Sediminicoccus rosea: one gene and its partners. The protein of the gene in region 2 interacts with the protein of the main gene of each other region in a pairwise test. Links are inferred from orthologs where the notes say so. Each region holds a gene or a part of one and is shown on either strand. Other genes may lie near its edges.

Region 1 (2,719 bases), 600 kb from region 2 along the record:
GGGCTGCAGGGCGCGGTCGCAGGTGACGTAGCCCACCTTCCAGCCGGTCAGGTTGAAGGTCTTGCCCGCGCTGCCGATCCGCAAGGACCGCTCGCGCATGCCGGGCAGCGTCATCAGCGGGATGTGCTTCCAGCCATCATAGGTCAGGTGCTCATAGACCTCGTCGCAGATGGCGTAGCAATCATGCCGCGTCACGAGATCGGCGATGAAGGCGAGTTCGGCGGCGGTGAACACCTTGCCCGTCGGGTTCATCGGCGTGTTGAACAGGATGGCCTTGGTCTTCGGCCCGAAGGCGGCGGCGAGTTCGGCGCGCGGCAGCTCCCACTTGGGCGGGCTGAGGCGGACGATGCGCGGGATGGCGCCCAGCAGCTTCACCGTCGGCACGTAGGTGTCATAGAGCGGCTCGATCAGCACGACCTCGTCGCCCGGGTTCAGCACGGCCATCAGGCTCGCCGTGATCGCCTCGGTCGCGCCGGAGGTGACGACGACCTCGGCATTGGGGTCCACCTCGATGCCGTAGAAGCGCTTGTTGGCGGCGGCGACGGCCTGGCGCAGCTCGGGCACGCCGGTCATCGGCGGGTATTGGTTGCGGCCATCCATCAGCGCGTCGGCAGCCGCCTTCAGCACGTCGGGCGGGCCGTCATAATCGGGGAAGCCCTGGCCCAGGTTGATCGCGCCATGCTGCACCGCGAGCGCGGACATGACGGTGAAGATCGTCGTTCCCGTGGCGGAGAGCAGCTCATTCATCGGCTTCATCGGCGGCAACCTTGGCGGCAAGGGGAAAAGGTCCTGCGCTGTAGCATGGGGGCACCCCCGCGGCCACGCAAGGCGCGGGGACCGGACCTGCCTTGATCCTCGGCAGGCTGCCTCCGATTCAGGCTTTCCTGGCCTGGATCCGGACCGGAACCCCATGCGGGCACGATTGCGCCCGTTGCCCGCCGCGTGCAAAAGGCAGTCGGCTTCACGGGAGGCGGCAAGCATCGCCGCCCGGAGCCGATCGGGAAACGTCTTGGGCCAGCCATACGCCCAGGCACAGACATGTTGGATGCGATGAAAAAGATCGAGGCCATCATCAAGCCCTTCAAGCTCGACGAGGTGAAGGATGCCCTGCACGAGATCGGCCTTCAGGGCCTGACGGTGCTCGAGGCGAAGGGCTTTGGCCGGCAGAAGGGCCATACGGAGCTCTATCGCGGCGCCGAATATGTCGTGGACTTCCTGCCCAAGGTGAAGATCGAGGTGATCTGCGCCGATGACATGCTGGAACGCGCGGTCGAGGCCATCCAGGCCGCCGCCCGCACCGGCCGCATCGGCGACGGCAAGATCTTCGTCTCGGACATCGCCGAGGTGATCCGCATCCGCACCGGCGAGCGGGGCGAGGACGCGGTCTGAGGTTGCGGCGCCCTCCCGGAGGGCGCGGACGAGTTTCGCTGCACGCTGGCCCTGGGGGCGTCCCTGGCCAGCGATGCGGCGCCCGCGCGGGAAACGCCCGCGGGGAAATTTCCACAGGGACGCAGGCAACAGGACAGAGACGACATGGCGATGAATTCCCCCGAGGCAGTCTCCAAGGTCATGGAAATGATCAAGGAGAACAGCGTGGAGTATGTGGACTTCCGCTTCACCGACCCGCGCGGCAAGTGGCAGCACACCGCTCAGCACGTCTCCACCATCGAAGAAGAGACCTTCGAGGAAGGGATCATGTTCGACGGCTCCTCGATCGCCGGCTGGAAGGCGATCAACGAGTCCGACATGATCCTGATGCCGGACGCGGCCTCGGCCTGCATGGACCCGTTCTCGGCCAAGCCGCAGCTGATCCTCTTCTGCGACATCTATGAGCCCTCGACCGGCCAGCGCTACAACCGCGACCCGCGCTCGACCGCCAAGAAGGCCGAAGAGTACCTGAAGAGCACCGGCATCGGCGACACCGCCTTCTTCGGTCCGGAAGCCGAGTTCTTCATCTTCGACAATGTGAAGTTCGGCACGGGCGGCAATTTCGGCCATTTCTCGCTCGACAGCATCGAAGGCCCCGGCGCCTCGATGAAGGACTTCCCCGAGGGCAACATGGGCCATCGCCCGGGCGTCAAGGGCGGCTACTTCCCGGTGAACCCGGTGGACAGCGAAGTGGACCTGCGCGCCGAGATGCTCTCGACCATGATCGAGATGGGCGTCGCCGGCGAGAAGCACCACCACGAGGTGGCGCAGTCGCAGCATGAGCTCGGCACCAAGTTCGGCACGCTGGTGACGCAGGCCGACCACATGCAGATCTACAAGTATGTGATCCACAACGTCGCCCACTCCTACGGCAAGTCCGCGACGTTCATGCCGAAGCCCATCTACGGCGACAACGGCTCGGGCATGCACGTGCACCAGTCCATCTGGAAGGATGGCAAGCCGGTGTTCGCGGGCAACGGCTATGCCGACCTGTCCGAGACGGCGCTCTACTACATCGGCGGCATCATCAAGCATGCCAAGGCGCTGAACGCCTTCACCAACCCGCTGACCAACAGCTACAAGCGCCTGATCCCGGGCTTCGAGGCCCCCGTGCTGCTGGCCTATTCGGCCCGCAACCGCTCCGCCTCCTGCCGCATCCCCTACGCGACGAGCCCGAAGGCGAAGCGCGTCGAGGTGCGCTTCCCGGATCCGGGTGCGAACCCCTATCTGGCCTTCGCCGCGATGATGATGGCCGGCCTCGACGGCATCAAGAACAAGATCCACCCGGGCG
Region 2 (10,859 bases):
GGGCGAGGTGGTGTTCCAGCACGCCGTGGCGCCGGGCGCGGCCGAGAAGAGCTGGGGCGTGCATGTGGCGAAGCTGGCCGGCGTGCCCGCACCCGTGCTGAAGCGCGCGGCGGCCGTGCTCGCCTCGCTGGAAGCGCGGGCGGCGGCCGGGGCGGACCCGCTGGCGGCGGAGATGCCGCTCTTCGCGCGCGCCCCCGTGGCACCCGCCCATCCGGCCGCATCGCATCCGGTGCTGGCGGCCCTGGCGGAGCTCGACCTTGACACGCTCTCCCCGCGCGAGGCGCAGGAGGCGCTTTACAACTTGAAGGCACTCGCGGAGGGCAAGGAAGCTCTGTAGTGTGCCTGTCATGAGGACCGCGATGGCCGAAACGGCCGAGCCATGCTTGCAGGACCAGCTGCTTCCCGGCGGCGCGCCCATTGCGCGCGACCTGGCGCTGGGCCTGTTGCGGCGGGAGCTCGGCCGGATGCAGGGCCAGGTGCAGCGGGCCTTCGAGGCGCGCGAGATCCATGGGCTGGCCGCCGCTCGGCGCCTCGGCCACCACATGGACGCCATGATGCTGGTGATCCAGGATTATGCGGCGGCGATGGTGCCCAGCGCCTCGGGCTTGCGCAGCGTGGATTACGCCCTGCTGGCGACCGGCGGGTATGGCCGCGGCGTGCTCGCGCCGCATTCCGACATCGACCTGCTCTTCCTGACCGAACGCGAGCCCGGGCCGCGCACGCGGCGCATGATCGAGTTCATGCTCTACCTGCTCTGGGATCTGGGGCTGAAGGTGGGGCACGCGACGCGCAGCCCGAAGGAGTGCATCACCGAGGGCCTGCGCGACGCCACCATCCTGACCGCGCTGGTGGATGCGCGTTTCCTCGCCGGGGATGACCGTCTCTTCGCCGAATTCCAGGTCGAATTCGCCAAGCTGCGGGAGGAGGGCGGCCTTGCCCCCTTCCTCGCCGCCAAGCGGGCCGAGCGCGCCACGCGCCATGCGCGCTATGGTGAGAGCCCCTTCCTGGTCGAGCCGCATGTGAAGGAAGGCCGCGGCGGCCTGCGCGACCTGCAGACGCTCTACTGGCTCGCGCGCTACGCCTTCGGCGTCTCCCGCATGCCGGAGCTGGTGGGGCCCGACAGCCCCGGCGGCGGCCTGCTGACCGAGGGCGAGGCGCGGGCCGTGAAGCGCGCCTGGGACTTCCTCTGGACGCTGCGCTTCCACCTGCACTACGTCACCGGCCGCGCCGAGGAGCGCCTGACCTTCGACCTGCAGCCGGTGGTGGCCGCCCGCATGGGCTATACGCGGCACGGCAGCCAGGACGGCGCCGAGCGGCTGATGAAGCACCTCTTCCTGACGGCGCGCGAGGTGGTTCGCCTCTCCCGCGTGCTGGAGCCGGCGATCGAGCGCGCGGCCCTCGGCCCGCCCGCCACGCGGCGTGGCGGCGATGAGGGGTTGGCGGAACTGGGCCTCGCCTTCGCCGATGGCAAGCTGGTAGCGGCCCCGCCGGATCGCGATTTCGGGCGCGAGCCCATCCTCATGCTCCGCATCGTCAAGGCGGCGCGGGACCGCTGCCTCGACATCCATCCGCTGGCGATCCGGGCGCTGATCCGCCACTCGCGCCGCGCCGACCGGCTGCGCGGCGACCCCGAGGCGAGCGCCATCCTCATTGACCTGCTGATGGGCAAGGACGCCGCCAAATGGCTGCGCCTGCTGAACGAGGCGGGGTTCCTGGGCCGCTTCCTGCCGGAATGGGCGCGCATCGTCGGGCTGATGCAGTTCGACACCTATCACGTCTTCACCGTGGATGAGCACACGATCGAGGCGATCGGCATCCTGAAGCAGGTGGAGCAGGGCGAGTTGCACGAGATCGCCCCCGTCGCGACCGAGCTGATGGGGCAGTTGCAGTCCCGCCGCGCGCTGTTCGTCGCGACCCTGCTGCATGACATCGCCAAGGGGCGCGGCGGCGACCATAGCGAGATCGGCGCGCGCCTCGCGCAGGAAATCTGCCCGCGCCTGGGCGTGAGCGCCGAGGAGACGGAGACCGTCTCCTGGCTCGTGCTGCATCACCTGCTGGTGAGCCAGACCGCCTTCAAGCGCGACATCGAGGATCCCAAGACCATCCTCGACATCGCCGACCAGGTGCAGTCGCCCGAGCGGCTGCGCCTGCTGCTGGTGCTGACGGTGGCGGACATGCGCGCGGTCGGTCCACGCGTCTGGAATGCCTGGAAGGCCACGCTGCTGCGCGAGGTCTATTGGCGCGTCAGCGAGGTGCTGGCCGGCGGCATGACGGTGCCCGAGCGCGACGTGCGCGTGGCCCGCGCGAAGGAGGCGGCGGCGGCCATGCTGCCCGGCTTCTCCAAGGCCGAGACCGAGATGTTCATGGGCCTGGGCTATCCCGGCTACTGGCTCTCCTTCGATGCCGAGACGCATGCGCGCCATGCCGCCATCATCCGCGAGGCGGAGGCGGAGCAGGCGCCGCTCACCGTCCGCACCCGCGTGCTGGCCGATCGCGGCGTGACCGAGGTCACCATCTATTGCAGCGATCATCCGGGGCTGTTCAGCCGCATCTCGGGCGCGCTGGCCGTGGCGGGCGCGTCCATCGTGGATGCGCGCATCCACACGCTGACCAACGGCATGGCGCTCGACACCTTCTGGGTGCAGGACAGCGCGGGCGGGCTGTTCGACGCGCCGCACCGCCTCGCGCGGCTCGCCGTGCTGATCGAGCAGGCGCTGTCCGGCCGCCTCAAGCTCGCGGCCGAGATCCGCAAGGTGCGGCGCGAGCCCGCGCGGCTCGCCGCCGTGACCGTGCCGCCGCGCGTGGTGGTGGACAATTTCGCCTCCAACACCCACACGCTGATCGAGGTGAACGGGCGCGACCGCCCGGGCCTGCTGCATGACGTGACCGCCGCGATCTCGGAGCAGGGGCTGCAGATCGCCAGCGCGCACATCACCACCTATGGCGTGCGCGCGGTGGACGTCTTCTACGTGAAGGACGTGTTCGGCCTGAAGGTCGAGAATGAGCGCAAGCTCGGCCCGCTGCGCGCGGCGCTGCTGGAGGCGCTGACGCCGCCGGATGCGCCGGGGGGCGGGCCTTCGCCCTATCGCGAAGCGGCCGCGCCGAGCTGACCCGGCCGGGCTGATGTTCCGCGCCATCGCCACCGTCGGCGGCTGGACCATGGTCAGCCGCGTGCTTGGCTTCCTGCGCGACATGCTGATCGCGGCGAAGCTGGGCGCCGGGCCGATGGCGGATGCCTTCTTCGTCGCCCTCAAGCTGCCCAACCTGTTCCGCCGCCTCTTCGGCGAGGGCGCGTTCAATGCCGCCTTCGTGCCCGCCTTCGCGCAATTGCTGACGCAACGCGGCCCGGCCGCCGCCCAGGCCCTGGCCGAGCGCATGGCGACGCTGATGACGCTCTGGCTCGCGCTGCTGACGGGCCTGGGCCTCGTCTTCATGCCGCAGCTCATGCAGGTGCTGGCGCCGGGCTTCATCGAGCGGCCGGAGAAATTCGCGCTCGCCGTCGAGCTCACGCGCATCACCTTCCCCTATCTGCTGCTGATCTGCCTGACGGCGCTGGTCAGCGGCGTGCTGAACGCGCTGGGCAAGTTCGCGGCCGCCGCGGCGGCGCCGATCTTCTTCAACCTGCTCTCGATGCTGGCCCTCTTCGCGCTCACCCCCGTGGTCGCGACGCCCGCGCATGCGCTGGCCTGGGGCGTCACCCTCTCGGGCGTGGTGCAGCTCGGCTTCGTCTGGTGGGCCTGCAAGCAGGCGGGGATGGCGCTGAACCCGCTCCAGCGCCCCTCGCTCGCGCCCGAGGTGCGGACCGTGCTGCGCCGGATGGGGCCGGGCCTGATCGGCGCGGGGGTGACGCAGCTCAACCTGGCCGTGGATGTGATCATCGCCTCCTTCCTCGTCTCGGGCTCCGTCTCCTACCTGTATTACGCGGACCGGGTGGCGCAGCTGCCGCTCGGCGTCATCGGGGCGGCGGTGGCCACGGCGCTGCTGCCGCTGCTGGCCAAGCAGATCCACGCTGGCCAGCCGCTCTCGGCGCATCGCAGCCTGAACCGCGCGGTGGAGATCGCCCTCGCTTTGGCAGTGCCGGCGGCCGTGGCGCTCGCCGTGCTGGCCCTGCCCATCCTGGCCGCGCTGTTCCAGCGCGGGGCCTTCGGCGCGGCCGAGGCGCTGGCGACCTCGCGCGCGCTGGTGGCCTATGCCTTCGGCCTGCCCGCCTTCGTGCTGGTGAAGGTCTTCGTCCCCGGCTTCTTCGCCCGCGGCGACACGGCGACGCCGGTGAAGATCGGCCTCGGCTGCGTGGCGCTGAACCTCGCCTTGAACCTGGTGCTGATGGGGCCCTTGCAGCATGTGGGTGTCGCGCTCTCCACCACGCTGGCCGCCTGGGCCAATGCGGGGCTGCTGGCCTGGGTGCTGCACCGGCGCGGGCATTGGGTGGCGGACCGCCGGCTGCGCCGCACCGCGCCCCGGCTGATGGGCTCCGCTCTCGGCATGGGGGGGCTGCTCTGGGCGCTGGCCCTGCTCCTGGCGCCAGGGGCGGGGCTTTCGGGCCTGCTTTGGCTCGGCCTGATCTGCGCGCTGGGGGCATCGGCCTATTTCGGCCTCGCGCAGGTCTCGGGCGGGCTGGATCTGCGGGAGCTGCGGCGGCTCATGCGCCGGAAGGCTTGACCACAGCGCCCAGCCGCGCAAACCCTGCCGCACCCATTCACACAGGTTTCGTTTCATGCAGCGCGTGTTTTCCGGCATCCAGCCTTCCGGCGTTCCCACCCTGGGCAATTACCTCGGCGCCATCCGCAACTGGGTGCCGATGCAGGACCAGCATGAGAGCCTGTTCTGCATCGTGGACCTGCACGCCATCACCGTCTTCCAGGAGCCGGCGCAGCTTCTCGCCCAGACGCGCGAGATGGCGGCCACGCTCCTGGCCTGCGGCCTCTCCCCCGAGAAATGCATCCTCTTCGTGCAGAGCCATGTGCCGGCCCATGCCGAGCTCGGCTGGATCTTCAACTGCATCGCCCGTCTCGGCTGGCTGAACCGGATGACGCAGTTCAAGGACAAGGCCGGCAAGGACCGCGAGGCGGCGAGCGCCGGCCTCTACGTCTATCCAAACCTGATGGCGGCCGACATCCTGGCCTACAAGGCGACCAGCGTGCCCGTGGGCGATGACCAGCGCCAGCACCTCGAACTCGCCAACGACATCGCCGAGAAGTTCAACCACGACTACGGCGTGAAGCTGTTTCCCCGCATCGAGCCGCACATCATGGGTGTGGCCGCCCGCGTGATGAGCCTGCGCGACGGCACGAAGAAGATGTCCAAGTCCGACCCCTCGGACCAGTCGCGCATCAACCTGAACGACGACAATGACGCGATCGCGCTGAAGATCCGCCGCGCGCGCACCGATGCCGAGCCGATCCCCGGCCACATGCTCCAGCTCGAGGCGCGGCCCGAGGCGCGCAACCTGGTCGGCATCCTCGCCGCCATCACCGGCACGATGCCGGAGAACGTGCTGCGCGAGCATGAGGGCCAGGGCTTCGGCGCCTTCAAGGAGGTGCTGACCGAGGCGCTGGTGGCGCATCTCGCCCCGATCCGCACCGAGATGCTGCGCCTGCTGGAAGACACCGCCTCGCTTGACGCGGCGCTGCGGCGCGGCGCCGAGAAGGCCGAGGCCATCGCCAATCCGATCCTCGCCGAGGTGAAGCAGGCGATGGGCTTCCTGCCCCGCCGCTGACGCCATGGCGGCGCTGCTCCCGGGCGATCCGGTGCCCAACTGGATCGCGGCTTCCGACACCAATCCGCGCTACAGCCTGCAGGCGACGGGCGGGCGCTGGGTGGTGCTGGGCGTGCTGGGACGTGCGGCGGCACCCGAGGCTGCGGCGGCGCTGGCCGTCTTCGCCGCGGGCGCGCCCGCGGTGCTGGACGCCAATCACCGCGCCGCCCTGCTGATCAGCGCCGATCCCGAGGACCGGGCGGCGGCGCGCATCCCGCAGCACCTGCCGCAATATCGTGCCATCTGGGATGAGGCAGGCGCGGTGACGGCGTCCCTCGGCGGCCCCGGCTGGCTGCTGCTGGACCCGACGCAGCGCCTCTTCGCCCGCTGGGAGCTGGGCGAGACGGCGGCGATGCTGGCGATGCTGGCCCGCCTGCCGCCGCCCGCGCTGCATGCCGGGGTGGTGGCGCCCGCCCCCGCGCTCATCGTGCCCCGCATCTTCGAGCCGGAGCTCTGCCGCCTGCTCATCGCGCGCTATCGCGAGGCGGGCGGCCAGGCCTCGGGCTTCATGCGGGAGGTGGATGGCCGGACCGTCGGCACGCATGACCCGAGCTTCAAGGTGCGGCGCGACCACCTGATCGAGGATGAGGGGCTGCGGGCCACGCTGCGCGGGCGCCTCGCGCGGCGGCTGGCGCCCGAGATCCAGAAGGCCTTCCAGTTCCAGGCGACGCGGCTCGAGCGCTATCTCGTCGCCTGCTACCGCGCCGATGAGGGCGGCCATTTCGCGGCCCATCGCGACAACACGACCAAGGGCACGGCGCATCGGCGCTTCGCCGTGACCATCAACCTCAACGCCGAGGAATTCGAGGGCGGCGACCTCGTCTTCCCCGAATTCGGCCGCACCGCCTATCGCGCGCCGACCGGCGGTGCGGTGGTCTTCTCCTGCTCGCTGCTGCACCAGGCGCTGCCGGTGACCGAGGGGGAGCGCTTCGCCTTCCTGCCCTTCCTCTATGACGATGCGGCGGCGAAGATCCGCGAGGCGAACGCGCAGTTCATCGGCGCGTCACGCGGCTGACGCGGCGGCCTCCCCGCTGAGCCAGGCGCCGGCCACGGTGCCGGCGAAGCGCGCGTGGCAGGCCTCGCCCGCGAAGCACAGCCGCCCCCCGCCCAGCGGCGCCGCGAGCATGGCGCGGGAGGCGTGGTGCCATGGGCGCGCATGGGTGTAGCTGCCACGGAAATGGGGGTTCTCGCCCCAGTCGCTGACCAGGCATTCGCCCAGCGCCGCCTCGGCGCGCGGGCCGAACAGGGCGGCGAGGTCGGCCCGCGCCGCGGCCTCCGTGGCGGCGGCGCCCTGGCGGGAGAGCGCCCAGGCGCGGGCGCCGCCGACGAAGCCGAAGACGTGATCCGCCCCGAAGGGCCAGAAGACCCAGCTCATCGGCGGCTCCGCCCCCGCCGCCACGGCGCGGCGCGCGCTGTGGAAGGGGGCGATGCCCAGGCGGTCGGCGCCGCGCGCCCGGAAGGCGATCTTGGTGAGCAGCCCCATGGGCAGGCCGGCGATGGCCGCCTGCGTGGCCGCCGGCAGCGCGGGCGTGAAGGTGATCGAACCCGCGGCCAGCACGCCGTTGGAGACGGTGACGATGGCCCGGCCCGCGCGCATCTCGCCCCAATCGCCCCGCGCCACCACGCCGGGGCCGGACCAGTCGAGCCCCGTGACGGCGTGGTTCAGCCGGATGGGCAGCCCCTCGGCGAGCCGCGCGACCAAGCCGCCCACGCCCTCGCGCGGTAGCAGGTTCGGGCCGTCGAGATCGGTCTTCACATAGTCTTCCAGCGAGATGCCGGTGAGTTCCATCGCGTTGATCTGCGAGCCCAGCCAATGCGCGATGGTGGCATCCCAGGGGCCGCCCTGCGGCGCGGCCTCCATCACGCTGCGGTCGGGCGCGAGTGGGGCGGCCTGCAGCGCCGCCTCGAAGGCGCGATGGGCGCGCCAGTATTCGGCGAATTCGGCGCGGGTCGCGAAGCGCGCGCCCAGATGCAGGTGGCGCTCGCGCACCGTGTCGTGGTCGAGGTGGTCGCCCACGAAGGCGGTCAACGGATTGTCATCCGCCTGGTGCAGCCAGGTGGCGCCGAGGTCGAGGGGGGCGCCCAGCGCGGTGGTGGTGTGGGCCCGGCCGCCCACGCGGCCGCCCGCCTCCAGCACCACGCAGCTCCGGCCCTGGCGCAGCAGCGCCCGCGCGGCGGCGATGCCGGCGCAGCCCGCGCCGATGATGAGGACGTCTGGATCATTGCCGTGCATGGCCGCATCATAGGGCAAAGCCGCCCCGGCGGCTGCCTGAAGGAAAGCACCCATGCTGCAAGCCCCACCCGCCGAACCCGGCATGCGCGAAGACGAGGTGGACACGCCCGCGCTGCTGATCGACCTCGACGCCTTCGAGCACAACCTCGACACCATGGCGGCCTTCCTGGCGCCCACGGGGGCGAAGCTGCGGGCGCATGCGAAGACGCACAAGTCGCCGGTGGTGGCCAGGCTGCAGATGGCGCGCGGCGCGATCGGGCAATGCGTGCAGAAGGTGGGCGAGGCGGAAGTGCTCGCCTGGGGCGGCATCCCCGACATCATGGTGACGAACCAGGTGGTGGGCGCGCGAAAGCTGAACCGTCTGGTGGCGCTGGCCCGCATCGCGCAGGTCTCGGTCTGCGTGGATGACCCGGCGCAGGTGGCCGCGATCGAGGAGGCGGCGGCGGCGGCGGGCGTGCGGATTCCCGTTCTGGTCGAGATCGACGTGGGCGGCGCGCGCTGCGGCGTGCAGGCCGGCCCGCCGGCGGTGGCGCTGGCCGAGGTGATCGCCGCCTCGAAGCATCTGAGCTTCGGCGGCATCCAGGCCTATCACGGCAGCGCCCAGCATATCCGCGAGCCGGAGCGCCGCGCCGCGGCCATCGCCGGCGCGGTCGAGGCTTCGCGCCGCACGGTGGAGCAGCTGCGCCAGCGCGGCCTGGCCTGCCCCGTGGTGGGCGGTGCGGGCAGCGGCAGCTTCCAGCATGAGGTGGCGAGCGGCGTCTATACCGAGATCCAGGCCGGCTCCTACGCCTTCATGGACGCCGACTACGCCCGCAACATCGAGGCGCCGCCCTTCCGGCATGCGCTCTTCGTGCTGGCGACGGTGATGAGCGCCGCCACCCCGCACATCGCGGTGGTGGATGCGGGCCACAAGGCGGTGCCGACGGATAGCGGCTATCCGCTCATCGCCGGGCGGCCGGGTGTCAGCTATGTCGGCGCCTCGGACGAGCACGGGAAATTGACGGTGGAGGACCCGGCCTTGCGCCCGCGTCTGGGCGAGAAGCTGCGCCTGATCCCCGGCCATTGCGACCCGACGGTGGACCGCTACGACTGGTATGTCGGCGTGCGGAAGGGCCGCGTGGAATGCCTCTGGCCGGTGGCGGCGCGGGGTGCGATGGCCTGATGCCTCCGTCCCACCTGGCGCCTCCGCCCTTCGGCGTCGGCCGCGCGAAGCCGCAGGACCGGCTCGACCACTGGATCGCCGCCGTGGCGCCGGGCCGGACCTTCCTGGACCTCGGCGGCATCCGCGAGCGCAGTGGAAATGAGCGGGCGAGCTGGGCGCAGCGCTGCGGCGCGACCGATGTGGCGATGGCGGACATGCTGCCGCTGGACCATGAGCTGTGGGGATATTTCCGCGACCAGGTCCGCGCGCATGGCGTGCGCGACATCGATTTCCGGCCGGAGGTGGATGTGGATTCGCCGAGCTTCGCGGCCAAGCTCAACCGCTATGACATCGTAAGCGCGCCGCTGCTGCTCTATCACGCGCCGAACCCGGTCCATACCCTGCTGAACCTGCGGCGCGTGGTGGGGGAATATCTGATCGCGGGCACCGTCACCGTGCCCGACGTGGTGGAGAATGCCGAGGGGCGCGTGGCCTTCCCGGCCTCTTCCGCGCTGTTCCTGCCCGCGCTGCGCGGGCGGGAACGGGCGGTGATGCGGCGCTACTACCTGGACCGCTTCGGCCTCGACCTCGACACCCATGCGCCGGCGGGCGATGGCGCCACCATGCCCTATGTGACCGAGGGCGGGCCGAGCCCCTGGCCCTATTGGTGGTTCTTCACCAAATCCGCCTTCGAGCGCGCGCTGGATCTGCTCGAGATGCGCCTGCTGGACCGCCACACCTGGCAGGACCACGCGCATTTCGTCTTCCTGCGGCGGAAATAGCGATGCGCGCGCGCCGCTGGTTGCGGCCGCTGGCGTTGCTGATCGCACTGCCGCTGGCCGTGCTGGAGGTGACGCTCTGGGCCTGGCTCACGGCACTCGGCGCGCAACTGGCGCGGCTGCCGGTCTTCGCCTGGCTGGAGCGGCTGGTGGCGCGGATGAGCCCGGGGGCAGTGATCGTCGTCTTCGTGGTGCCCTTCATCCCCGCCATTCCGCTGCTGAAGCTGGGCGAATTGTGGCTGCTGCGCGAGGGGCATTTCATCTGGGCGGCGGTGGTGATCATCGGCGCGAAGGTGGTGGGGGCGGCGTTTTCCACGCGGGTCTTCGCGATCGCGAAGCCGAAGATGATGCAGGTGGCGTGGTTTGCGCGCGCCTATGGCGTGGTGATGGGCCTGGTGGAGCTGGGCCACCGCGCGCTGGAGGCACTGCCGGGCTGGATGGCCGCGCGGGCGGCGTTGCGCGGGTGGATCGCGCGGGGCCGCGCCTGGCTGCGGCGCGCGCGCGGCCCGCTGGGGCGCGGTATCGCCGCCGCGCGGCGCTGGTGGCGGGCGAAGTGGGGCTAGGGCTCCCGTATCATCCGGCCGCAAAGCGGCCGGCGCCGCCCAACCGGACGCCCGGCCTGGCGCACCAGCCACGCGGCGAAGCCAAGCGCGCTGCGCGCGCCCGGCGTCTGAGGGCGCAAAACTAAGCCAAGGCGACGCGGCGGGCCTTTCGCATCTCCTGCCAGAGCGCGCTGGCCACGGCGAGGCCGAGGCAGGAGGCGGCGGCGACGAAGACGAAATCCGGCTTGCCATGGTCGAGCAGCCAGCCGCAGGCGATGGGGCCGACCATGCCGCCGATGTTGAAGCCCGTGCTGACCACGCCGAAGACGGCGCCGGCCTGGCCGGGCGGGGCGGCGGCGCGCACCAGCATGTCGCGCGAGGGCATGATCATGCCCGAGAGGAAGCCCGA
Region 3 (10,376 bases), 510 kb from region 2 along the record:
AGCGTGCCGCTGGCCTCCTTGGGCGGCGGCCCGCCCAGGCCAACGGTGAGCAGGATCAGCACCAGGCTCGCCACCGCCGTCTGGCCGAGATTGGCGGCCCAGGGATCCATCCGGGCGCGCGCCGGGGCATAGGCCAGAACGCCCACCGCCTGGAGGAAGGCGCCGCAGAGCGCGAGGCCGATGCCCCAGGCCTCGGCCGCCTCCAGCCCGTCGGCCGAGCGCAGGAAGCCGAGCGTCGCGACGCCGATCCAGCCGAGGGCCAGGCCAAGCCACCCGCCCGGACTCAGTCGCTGCCCGCGCCAGGCCTCGCCCAGCGCCACGAAGAGCGGCGCGCAGGCGGCCAGCAGCGCCACCAGCCCCGAAGGCACATGCGCCGAGGCGACCCAGGCACAGGCCAGGTATCCGCCCATCCCGAAGGCGCCCATCAGCGCGAGGCGCCAGCGATCCTCGCCCACCGGGAAGGGCACGCGCCGCCAGCGCCAGATCAGCCAGAGCAGCGGCACCACCGCGACGAAACGGATGGCCAGGGCCCAGAGGGCCGGCCATTCCAGCGCGACGAGGCGCGCCGCATTGAAGGCGGAGCCCCACATCAGCACGTAGAGCGTGGCGAGAAGGAGGTTGATGGAAGCCGGCCTTAGCCCTGCTTCTGGCGCAGCAGGGCCTCGATCCGGGCCAGTGCCTCCTGCTGGCGGCGCAGCGTGATGCCGAGGCCGCCGATGGCGATCAGCGCGAGGGAGGAGACCCCCCCCGCCCCGGCATAGAGCATGCGCGCGCGGGACCAGCCCTCGCCGCCCCAGGGCGTGGCCCCCCAGGCCAGATGCAGGCAGGCCAGCAAGGCCAGGCCGCCAAACACCTGCAAGGCGCGGTGCAGGATCATGGTCTTCCCTGGGGCGCAGCCGCCACACCAACCCTGCGCCCACGCCGCGCCAGGGCCGCTTCGAGCGTGTTCTCGAGCAGGCAGGCGATGGTCATGGGGCCGACGCCGCCCGGCACCGGCGTGATGGCGGCCGCGCGCGGCAGCGCCTCGGCATAGGCGACATCGCCCACGAGCCTGCCATCCGGCAGGCGGTTGATGCCGACATCGATGACGATCGCGCCCTCGCGCACCCAGTCGCCGCGGATCATTTCGGGCCGGCCCACGGCGGCGATCAGGATGTCCGCGCGGCGGCATTCCTCCGGCAGGTCCCGCGTGCGGGAATGGGCGATGGTCACGGTGCAGTCGGCCGCCAGCAGCAGCTGCGCCATGGGCCGGCCAACGATCTGGCTGCGGCCCACCACCACGGCCCGGGCGCCGCGCAGGCTGGCCCCGGCCTCGGCCAGCAGGTGCATCGCGCCCCGCGGGGTGCAGGGAACAAGTCCCGGCAGGCCGGAGGCGAGCCGCCCGGCATTGATCGGATGGAAGCCGTCCACATCCTTCGCCGGGTCCACCGCCGCGATCGCCGCCTCGGCGCGGATATGGGCGGGCAGCGGGAGCTGGACGAGGATGCCATCCACCGCCGGGTCCGCGTTCAGGGCCGCGATCTCGGCCAGCAGCTCGGCTTCCGTCGTGCTCTCGGGCAGATGCCGCGTGCGGGAGGCGAAGCCGGCCGCCGTCGCCGCCTTGTCCTTGTTGCGGACATAGACACCGCTCGCCGGGTCCTCGCCCACGCGGAGCACGACCAGGCCGGGCCGGAAGTCCAGCGCCGCAATCCGGGTGGCGAGCTGGCCGCGCAGGCGCTCGGCCACCGCCTTGCCGTCAAGGATCTTCGCCATGGTTCAGAAATACAGGCCGAAGGCGATCATGTAGCCCTTGATGGCCGCGACCAGCAGCATGGCGGCCTGGACCAGCAGCAGGACGACCAGCGGCGAGAGATCAATGCCCCCCAGATTTGGAAGCCTGTTCCGCACCGGGCGCATGGCGGGCTCGGTCACGCGGTAGAAGAAGTCGGAGATGGTCCAGACCACGCGGTTGCGCGTGTCCAGCACGTTGAAGCCGATGAGCAGCGAGAGCACCGCCGCGATCAGGATGGCCCAGAAGAACAGGGTGAGCCCCGCCTGGACCAGGAAGAACAAGGCGTCGAGGATCATGGACGTCGGCGCTCCGAAAGGGACGGCGTGAAGGGTTCCTTGTCGCGGAAGGTCGCTGAACCGGCAAGGGGGAGTGCGGTTGCCGCCCCCGGGGGGACGCTTGACACCCCCGCCCTCATCCCGCATGACGCGCCCCGCAGCCGGTGCGACAGCGCCGGTGATGTGGTGCGGGGCTGTAGCTCAGTTGGTAGAGCGCGTCGTTCGCAATGACGAGGTCAGGGGTTCGATTCCCCTCAGCTCCACCACTCCGCCTCCCGACATCGCCTAGCCGCGCAGCGGCAGCCCCATCGCCTGCCGCGCGAAGGCGCGCTTGAGGCCGGGAATCCGATCCACCGCCGCAATGCCGAGGCGCCGCGCCCAGCGCACCGGGCCCACATCGTTGCCGAACAGCTTCTCCAGCACATGGGTCGCGCCGATCATCATCAGCGCATCCGGCCGCCGCCTCGCCTGGTAGCGCGCGAGCAGCGCGGCGCTGCCCACATCCTCGCCCGCCGCATGAGCATCCGCCACCAGCTCGGTCAGCGCCGCCACATCGCGGAAGCCGATGTTGAGTCCCTGCCCGGCGATGGGGTGCATGCCATGCGCCGCATCCCCCACCAGGGCCAGGCGCTCGGCCACGTAGCGCGTCGCGTGCATCGCCGTCAGCGGGTAGTGCCAGCGGCGGCCGATGGGCTCGATGGCGCCCAGGTGGTCGCCGATGCGGCGCCGCAATTCGCGCGCGAAATCCGCATCCGACAGCGCCAGCATGCGCGTCGCCACGCTGCGCCGCTCGGTCCAGACGAAGGAGGAAGCATGAGGCAGCGTGCCGGTGCCATAGCTGCCGAGGCTCGCCAGCGGCAATTGCGCGAAGGGGCCGGCCGGCAGGAAGAGTTCCAGCGCGCGGTTGTGGTGCGGCTTCTCATGCGCGAAGGCGCCGACCATGCCGATCTGCCCGTAATCATGCCGCGCCGTGCCGATGCCGGCCTGCTGGCGCAGCGGGCTGCCCCGCCCCTCGGCGCCCACCACCAGGGCGGCATGGATCACCCGCCCATCGGCCAGCGTCACCACGGCGCCCTCCGGCCCGCGCGTCACCTTCGCCGTCATCGGCGCGAAGGCCTGCAGATGCGCAAGATGCGGCAGCCGCGCATTGAGCGCGACGCGCAGGGCGCGGGCCTCCACCATCCAGCCGAAGGGCTCGTCCGCCACCTCTGACGCCTCGAAATCCAGGTCGAGCGAGGAGGGCGCCTCGCCCACGCGGCCATCGGCCACCTTGATGCCCTCGATCGGGCAGGGCGCGCCGGGCAGGCGCTCCCAGATGCCCGCCTGCTCCAGCAGCCGCTTGGAGGCGAGCGCGATGGCATAGGCGCGGCCGTCGAATCCGGCGAGCTCCATGGGCGGCAGCGGCGCCGCATCCACCACCGCCACCGGGACGCCGCGGGCGGCCAGGGCCGCGGCCAGCGTGGCGCCCACCGGCCCCGCGCCGATGATGGCGACGGCGACCGTGAGGCTGGGAGTCGAGATCAGGTCAGGGGCGGCGATGAGGTTCATGCCCCAGAGCTTAGGCCATTCCCGCGTAACGCAAGAGACGGGGGGCGCGAGGGCCGAAAGACTCGCCTTCGCGCCTGCACAATTGCCCGCAAATTGTGCAGCACCACGCGCAAGACTCGGTCCCGCAAGGGTTTTCCCAAGGCTTTCCCGGCTGGCACGAGTCTTGGATGGCAAGCCAGGGGCCGGACCAGGGCCGGCGTTTTTTTTGCATGAAAGGCAGGCGGATGAAGCTCGTGATGGCGATCATCAAGCCCTTCAAGCTCGACGAGGTGCGCGACGCGCTCACCCCGCTCGGCGTGCAGGGGCTGACGGTGACGGAGGTGAAGGGGTTCGGGCGGCAGAAGGGCCAGACCGAGATCTACCGCGGCGCCGAATACCAGGTGAGCTTCCTGCCCAAGCTCAAGATCGAGGTCGCCGTGGCCGCCGAACTGGCGGATGCGGTGGTGGAGGCCATCGCCGGCGCCGCCCGCACCGGCAAGATCGGCGACGGCAAGATCTTCGTCCTCGACCTCGACCGCGCGCTGCGCATCCGCACCGGCGAAACCGACGGCTCCGCCCTGTGAGCCGGCCCACACAACCTGACACGGCGCTGTCTCGCGCCCTTTCCCCTGGGAGAAGCCTGACCATGAAACCCTGGATGCGTGGCGCGCTGCTCGCCGCCCCGATGCTGGCGCTGGCCGCGCTGCCGGCGATGGCGGCCGACGAGCCCAAGCTCGACGCCGGCAACACCGCCTGGATGATCGTCGCCACCTGCCTCGTGCTGATGATGACCATCCCGGGCGTCGCCCTCTTCTACGCGGGCATGGTCCGCAAGAAGACGGTGCTGGCCACCATGATGCAGTCCTTCTTCGTGGCCGCGCTCATCGCCGTCACCTGGATGGTCGCGGGCTATTCCATCGCCTTCGGCAATGGCGGCCTCTATTTCGGCGACTTCTCCAAGGTCATGCTCGCGGGCATCGAGTGGAACGGTCCCTTCATCCTGGGCAAGGGCCTGGGTGGCGAGAGCGAAGTCGCGACGACCATCCCCGAGACGGTCTTTGCCATGTTCCAGATGACCTTCGCGATCATCACCGCGGCGCTGATCTTCGGCGCCGTGGCGGACCGCATGAAGTTCAGCGCCGTCTGCCTCTTCATCGTGCCCTGGTCGCTGCTGGTCTATTCGCCGATCGCGCATGCCGTCTGGCATCCGGCCGGCCTGATCTGGGCCTGGGGCGCGCTGGACTTCGCGGGCGGCACGGTGGTGCACATCAATGCGGGCGTCGCGGGCCTGGTGGCCGCGATCGTCCTCGGCAAGCGCGTGGGCTACGGGCATGACAACATGTCGCCGCACAACCTCGCCTTCGCCATGATCGGCGCCGCGCTGCTCTGGGTGGGCTGGTTCGGCTTCAACGCCGGCTCCTCGCTCGCGGCCGATGGCCGTGCGGGCATGGCGATGCTGGTGACGATGGTGGCCGCCGCCATGGGCACGCTCACCTGGGTCTTCGCGGAGTGGGCCACCAAGGGCAAGCCCTCCGCACTGGGCGCCATCTCGGGCGCGGTGGCGGGCCTCGTCGCCATCACGCCGGCCTCGGGCTGGGTCTTCCCCGGCGCCGCGCTGATCATCGGCGGCGCCTCCGGCGTGATCTGCTTCTGGGCCGCGACGGCGCTGAAGAAGGCGCTCGGCTACGATGACAGCCTGGACGCCTTCGGCGTGCACGGCGTGGGCGGCATCGTGGGTGCCATCCTCACCGGCGTCTTCGCCTATGGCATGCTCTACAAGACGGACGACGCCGAAGCCGCGCTGGCCTATTCCGGCCTGCTCTACGGCAACCCGGACATGCTCTGGATCCAGGTGAAGTCCGTGCTGGTGACGATCGCCTACTCCGCCGTCGCCACCTTCATCCTGCTGAAGATCGTGGACGCCATGGTCGGCCTCCGCGTCTCGGAGGAGGAGGAGCGCGAAGGCCTCGACGTCACGCAGCATGGCGAGCGCCTGGGGTAGGCCGCCACCCTTCCGGGGGAATCACGGGCGCCGGGGGGCAACCTCCGGCGCCTTTTTCATGGCGGTTTTTTCAGCCCCCGCGCCGCAGGAACCGCTTGACCCGGCCACCGGTCATTTCCTTATGTGAGGGCATGCGGGACATCACATCGCTGCCGCGAGGCGACGAGGATACCTTGTGGGCGGTGGTCGCCACCGTCGGCCGTGCCAACCGCGTGGCCGAGATCTTCCGCAGCCGCGCCGCCGCCCTGGAGGACCGCGCCTGGCGGGCCCAGCAGGTGCGGGCCTATGCCGATTTCCTGGAACGCTCGAAGCAGCCGCTGCCGCATTATTCCGTCGCGCCCATCCGGCGCTCGGACCTGCCACGCAAATGGACGCCGCTGCCCGCGCTGGGCTTCCTGCGCGGGCAATTCATCTGAAGGGGGCCGGCGAAACCGGCCCCGCTCCGTCCCTCAGTCGCGCTGCAGGCACATGGCGACACCCATGCCGCCACCGATGCACAGCGTGACCAGGCCCTTCTTCGCGTCCCGGCGCTGCATCTCGTAGAGCAGCGTGGTCAGCACGCGCGCGCCCGAGGCGCCGATGGGATGGCCGAGCGCGATGGCGCCGCCATTCACGTTCACCTTGCTGGTATCCCAGCCCAGGTCCTTGTTGACCGCGCAGGCCTGCGCCGCGAAGGCCTCGTTCGCCTCGATCAGGTCGAGGTCGCCCACCGTCCAGCCGGCCTTGGCCAGCGCCTTGCGGCTCGCCGGGATCGGGCCCGTGCCCATCACCGACGGGTCCACGCCCGCCGTCGCCCAGCTCACGATGCGGGCCAGCGGCGTGATGCCCCGGCGGCGCGCTTCCTCGGCCGACATCACGACCACGGCGGCGGCGCCATCATTGATACCCGAGGCATTGCCGGCGGTGACCGTGCCCTCCTTGTTGAAGGCCGGGCGCAGCTTGGCCAGCACCTCGGCCGTCGTCTCGGGCTTCGGGTATTCGTCCTGGCTGACCACGACCTCGCCCTTGCGGGTCTTCACGGTCACGGGCGCGATCTCGTCCTTGAAGCGGCCGGCCGCCATCGCCTCGCCCGCCTTGCGCTGGCTGGCGGCGGCGAATTCATCCTGCTCCTGGCGGGTCAGCTGGAACTTCTGCGCCACGTTCTCGGCCGTGTTGCCCATGTGGTAGCCGTGGAAAGCGTCCATCAGGCCATCCCGCAGCATGGTGTCCACCAGCTCCAGGCTGCCCATCTTCTGGCCCGCGCGCATCTGCGCGCAATGCGGCGCCTGGGTCATGCTCTCCTGCCCGCCGGCCACGACGATCGAGGCATCCCCGCAGGAGATCTGCTGCGCCGCCAGCGCCACGGCGCGCAGGCCCGAACCGCAGAGCTGGTTGATGCCGAAGGCCGTGCGCTCGACCGGGATGCCCGCATTCACCGCGGCCTGGCGGGCCGGGTTCTGCCCGGCGCCGGCGGCGAGGATCTGGCCCAGGATCACCTCATCCACATCGGCGGGCGCGACGCCCGCGCGGGAGAGCGCGGCCTCGATCGCGACCTTGCCGAGGTCATGGGCGGCGAGGCTGGCGAAGGCTCCGTTGAAGCTGCCCACCGGCGTGCGCGCGGCGGAGGCGATGACGATATCCATGGCTGATGGCCCTCCGAGGGGTTGGTTCGGCACCCAGTCTCGCGCTTCGCCCCGGCCCGCGCAACCGCGCAGCACCCCTCAGGCCGTGGCACTGCCCAATTGCCGGAGGGCGGCGTCGAATTCGCCCTCGAAGGCGGCCAGCGCCGAATCCAGCCCCGCCATCTGCGGCGCGGCGGCGGCGGTCTCCAGCGCCTGGAGCACGGGCACCAGCGCCGAGAGGCCGAAATTGGCCGCGAGCCCTCGCATCGCATGCGCCTGGCGCCGCGCCGCCGCGCCATCGCCCAGCCGCACCGCCTCCCGCAGCTGCGGGGCCAGGGCCAGCATCTCCTCGCGGCAGAGCAGCCGCGCCTCATCCAGCCCCTTGGCGGGCGCATCGGGCAGCGCCTCCAGCAGGCGGCTGCCATCGGCCATGCTGATGGAGCGCACGCGCGGCCGGTTGCCCGGGCCGCGGCGGCCATTGTCCTTGCCGGGCGCGCGGATATCCAGGTGCCGGGTCAGCATGCCCGAGGGCAGGTCCCGCCGCAGCGTCTCGGGCGGCAGCAGGGCCTCGAAGGATTCGTTCCAGGCGGAGAGCTTCCCCTCCGGGTCGAGCAGCGCCACCGGCACCGGCCAGGCCTCGACCAGTGATTGCTGCCGCCGCTCCGCCGCCAGCCGCTCGTTCTGGGAGAGACGCATCCGCGCCTCGTTCACGCTGAGCTGCGCCGCATGCCGCGCGAGGCTGCCGCGCAGCGCCGTCAGCTTCAGCTCCACCCGGTCGGTCCGCTGGAGGTGCCGGCGGAAGATGAAGCCGAGCGTCCCCAGCCCGAAGAACGGAATCAGCAGCACGGCGAGCGACATGCGGGCGGGCGTGGCGCTGGCATCCACCCGCAGCGCGCCCTCCCGCACCCAGAGGCTGGCCGTGACATCGCCCGGCGTGCCGGCGGCGGCGAGTTCCGTGCCCAGGCCCGTGACCAGCCTGAGCGCCGTCCCGGGCGGCGGCGCCAGCAGCGATTCCAGGGTCGCGACGGGGATTCGCAGCATCGGCGTGGCGGCGCCCGGCTGCGCCGGCACCAGGAAGGCCAGCACCTCGGGCGGCGCCCCCCCGCCGCGCGGCAGCGGCCAGAAGCGGAGCTGCCCGGCCTCGGCGCCCGAGAGCGTGGCGGTCACATCGGGCGGCAGGACGGCCATCGCGACGCCGGGGCCGGGCCGGCCCTCGCGCTGCGCCTGCATCAGCCGCGCCTCGGCCGGCTGCAGCTCATCCTTCACGGCCAGGGCGGCGCGGGCCGAGGCCTGGGTGGCCTGCGCCAGCGCCGCCTGGCGCAGGCCATGCGTGCCATCCTCGATCAGCAGCCAGCTCGCGACCAGCAGGGTCGTCACCAGCAGCATGAAGGCGATGGAGGAGCGGTGCAGCAAGGAATGGATCAGCGCGCGGCCGGACGGGGCCATGGCCTGGAAACCCCCAGGGTGTTTGTTCCAATAAACAGACAGAGACTCCGTGCCGCAAGCGGCACATTCCCATGGCGGCTTTTCCCGCGGGCTTGTCCAGGCCGGGCGCCGGTGCGATGTTGCGCGCCGCAGTGCAACATCAAGGGCGACCGCCAGCCGGCCGGCATCCGCCGGGCGCCGCCAAGGCGGCACGAGGGATTGAGGATATGGCAAAGATCAAGGTGAAGACCCCCGTCGTCGAGATGGACGGGGATGAGATGACGCGCATCATCTGGGGGTTCATCAAGGACCGCCTGATCCTGCCCTATCTCGACATCGACCTGAAGTATTACGACCTCGGCATCGAGTATCGCGACCAGACCGATGACCAGGTGACGGTGGATGCCGCCAACGCCACCAAGCAGTATGGCGTGGGCGTGAAGTGCGCGACCATCACCCCCGATGAGGCGCGCGTCGCCGAATTCGGCCTGAAGAAGATGTGGCGCAGCCCGAACGGCACCATCCGCAACATCCTCGACGGCACGATCTTCCGCGAGCCGATCATCTGCAAGAACGTGCCGCGCCTGGTGCCGCACTGGTCCAAGCCGATCGTCGTCGGCCGCCATGCCTATGGCGACATCTACCGCGCCGCCGAGACGAAGATCCCCGGCGCCGGCAAGGCCACGCTGACCTGGACGCCCGCCGATGGCGGCGCGCCGGTCGAGCTGGAAGTGACCAACTTCCCGGCCGGTGGCGGCGTGCTCATGGGCATGCACAACACCCGCGCCAGCATCGAGGGCTTCGCCCGCGCCTCGCTGAACTACGGCCTCTCGCGTGGCTACTCGGTGTATTTCAGCCACAAGAACACGATCCTCAAGGCCTATGACGGCGAGTTCAAGGACATCTTCCGCCGCGTGTTCGACGCGGAATTCGCCGACAAGTTCAAGGCCGCCGGCCTCGTCTACGAGGATCGCCTGATCGACGACATGGTGGCCTGCGCGCTGAAGTGGGAAGGCGGCTATGTCTGGGCCTGCAAGAACTACGATGGCGACGTGCAGTCGGACATCGTGGCGCAGGGCTTCGGCTCGCTCGGCCTGATGACCTCGGTGCTGCTCTCGCCCGACGGCAACACCGTCGAGTCCGAGGCGGCGCACGGCACGGTGACGCGCCACTATCGCGAGCACCAGAAGGGCCGCGAGACGAGCACGAACCCGATCGCCTCGATCTTCGCCTGGACGCGCGGCCTCGCCTATCGCGGCAAGTTCGACAACACGCCGGATGTGGTGAACTTCGCCGAGACGCTGGAGAAGGTCTGCATCTCCACCGTCGAGGGCGGGCAGATGACGAAGGATCTCGCGATCCTCATCAGCAAGGACCAGCCCTATCTCTCCACCCAGGCCTTCCTGGCCGCGCTGGACGAGAACCTGAAGAAGGCGATGGCCTAACCCCCCAAAAAGCCGCTTCGCGTCTTCCTTGGGACCCCGGATTGGTTCTGATTCTCCGGGGCTCGACTCTTCCTCCCGTGGCAAAGCCACGGGAGGGTTTCGGGGGGCGGATTTTTCCCCCAGGCTGCATCCATCTGGAGGATGCTGGCCATGCATGTTGACTACTACGGTTCCCTGAACTCCCCCTGGACCTATCTGGGCTCGGCCCGGATCGAGGCGCTCTGCGCGGCGCATGGGGCCACGCTGAAATTCTGGCCAGTGGATTTCGGGCTGATCTTCCCGGCTTCGGGCGGGTTGCCGCTGCCCAAGCGCTCGCCGCAGCGCCAGGCC

What was found.
Region 1: the proteins of R9Z33_RS04755 (region 2) and R9Z33_RS07655 interact in binary tests that used the Escherichia coli proteins (3 or more experiments, as listed by UniProt). The link is inferred for Sediminicoccus rosea from one-to-one orthologs.
Region 3: the proteins of R9Z33_RS04755 (region 2) and R9Z33_RS02375 interact in binary tests that used the Escherichia coli proteins (3 or more experiments, as listed by UniProt). The link is inferred for Sediminicoccus rosea from one-to-one orthologs.

Annotation. Positions count from the first base shown.
Region 1 is NZ_CP137852.1:1,603,998-1,606,716, reverse strand. It holds R9Z33_RS07655 (P-II family nitrogen regulator), read left to right. Parts: upstream 1-1,050; coding sequence 1,051-1,389; downstream 1,390-2,719. Other genes in the region: glnA (type I glutamate--ammonia ligase), read left to right, coding at 1,534-2,719; R9Z33_RS07660 (aminotransferase), read right to left, coding at 1-756. UniProt on the Escherichia coli protein: P-II indirectly controls the transcription of the glutamine synthetase gene (glnA). P-II prevents NR-II-catalyzed conversion of NR-I to NR-I-phosphate, the transcriptional activator of GlnA. When P-II is uridylylated to P-II-UMP, these events are reversed.
Region 2 is NZ_CP137852.1:1,007,594-1,018,452, forward strand. The notes cover bases 1-3,310. They hold R9Z33_RS04755 ([protein-PII] uridylyltransferase), read left to right. Parts: upstream 1-359; coding sequence 360-3,110; downstream 3,111-3,310. Other genes in these bases: mutS (DNA mismatch repair protein MutS), read left to right, coding at 1-337; murJ (murein biosynthesis integral membrane protein MurJ), read left to right, coding at 3,124-3,310. Outside these bases: more of murJ, read left to right, coding at 3,311-4,659; trpS (tryptophan--tRNA ligase), read left to right, coding at 4,715-5,716; R9Z33_RS04770 (2OG-Fe(II) oxygenase family protein), read left to right, coding at 5,721-6,770; R9Z33_RS04775 (flavin monoamine oxidase family protein), read right to left, coding at 6,759-8,042; R9Z33_RS04780 (DSD1 family PLP-dependent enzyme), read left to right, coding at 8,041-9,150; R9Z33_RS04785 (hypothetical protein), read left to right, coding at 9,150-9,911; R9Z33_RS04790 (hypothetical protein), read left to right, coding at 9,914-10,471; R9Z33_RS04795 (MFS transporter), read right to left, coding at 10,593-10,859.
Region 3 is NZ_CP137852.1:489,379-499,754, reverse strand. The notes cover bases 2,661-5,487. They hold R9Z33_RS02375 (P-II family nitrogen regulator), read left to right. Parts: upstream 2,661-3,818; coding sequence 3,819-4,157; downstream 4,158-5,487. Other genes in these bases: R9Z33_RS02370 (ammonium transporter), read left to right, coding at 4,220-5,487; R9Z33_RS02380 (UbiH/UbiF/VisC/COQ6 family ubiquinone biosynthesis hydroxylase), read right to left, coding at 2,661-3,594. Also shown: R9Z33_RS02405 (DMT family transporter), read right to left, coding at 1-623; R9Z33_RS02400 (hypothetical protein), read right to left, coding at 635-877; bifunctional methylenetetrahydrofolate dehydrogenase/methenyltetrahydrofolate cyclohydrolase FolD, read right to left, coding at 874-1,752; R9Z33_RS02390 (YggT family protein), read right to left, coding at 1,756-2,067; more of R9Z33_RS02380, read right to left, coding at 2,332-2,660; more of R9Z33_RS02370, read left to right, coding at 5,488-5,575; R9Z33_RS02365 (hypothetical protein), read left to right, coding at 5,707-5,991; R9Z33_RS02360 (acetyl-CoA C-acetyltransferase), read right to left, coding at 6,025-7,197; R9Z33_RS02355 (Hpt domain-containing protein), read right to left, coding at 7,276-8,622; R9Z33_RS02350 (NADP-dependent isocitrate dehydrogenase), read left to right, coding at 8,829-10,046; R9Z33_RS02345 (2-hydroxychromene-2-carboxylate isomerase), read left to right, coding at 10,197-10,376. UniProt on the Escherichia coli protein: Involved in the regulation of nitrogen metabolism. Regulates the activity of its targets by protein-protein interaction in response to the nitrogen status of the cell.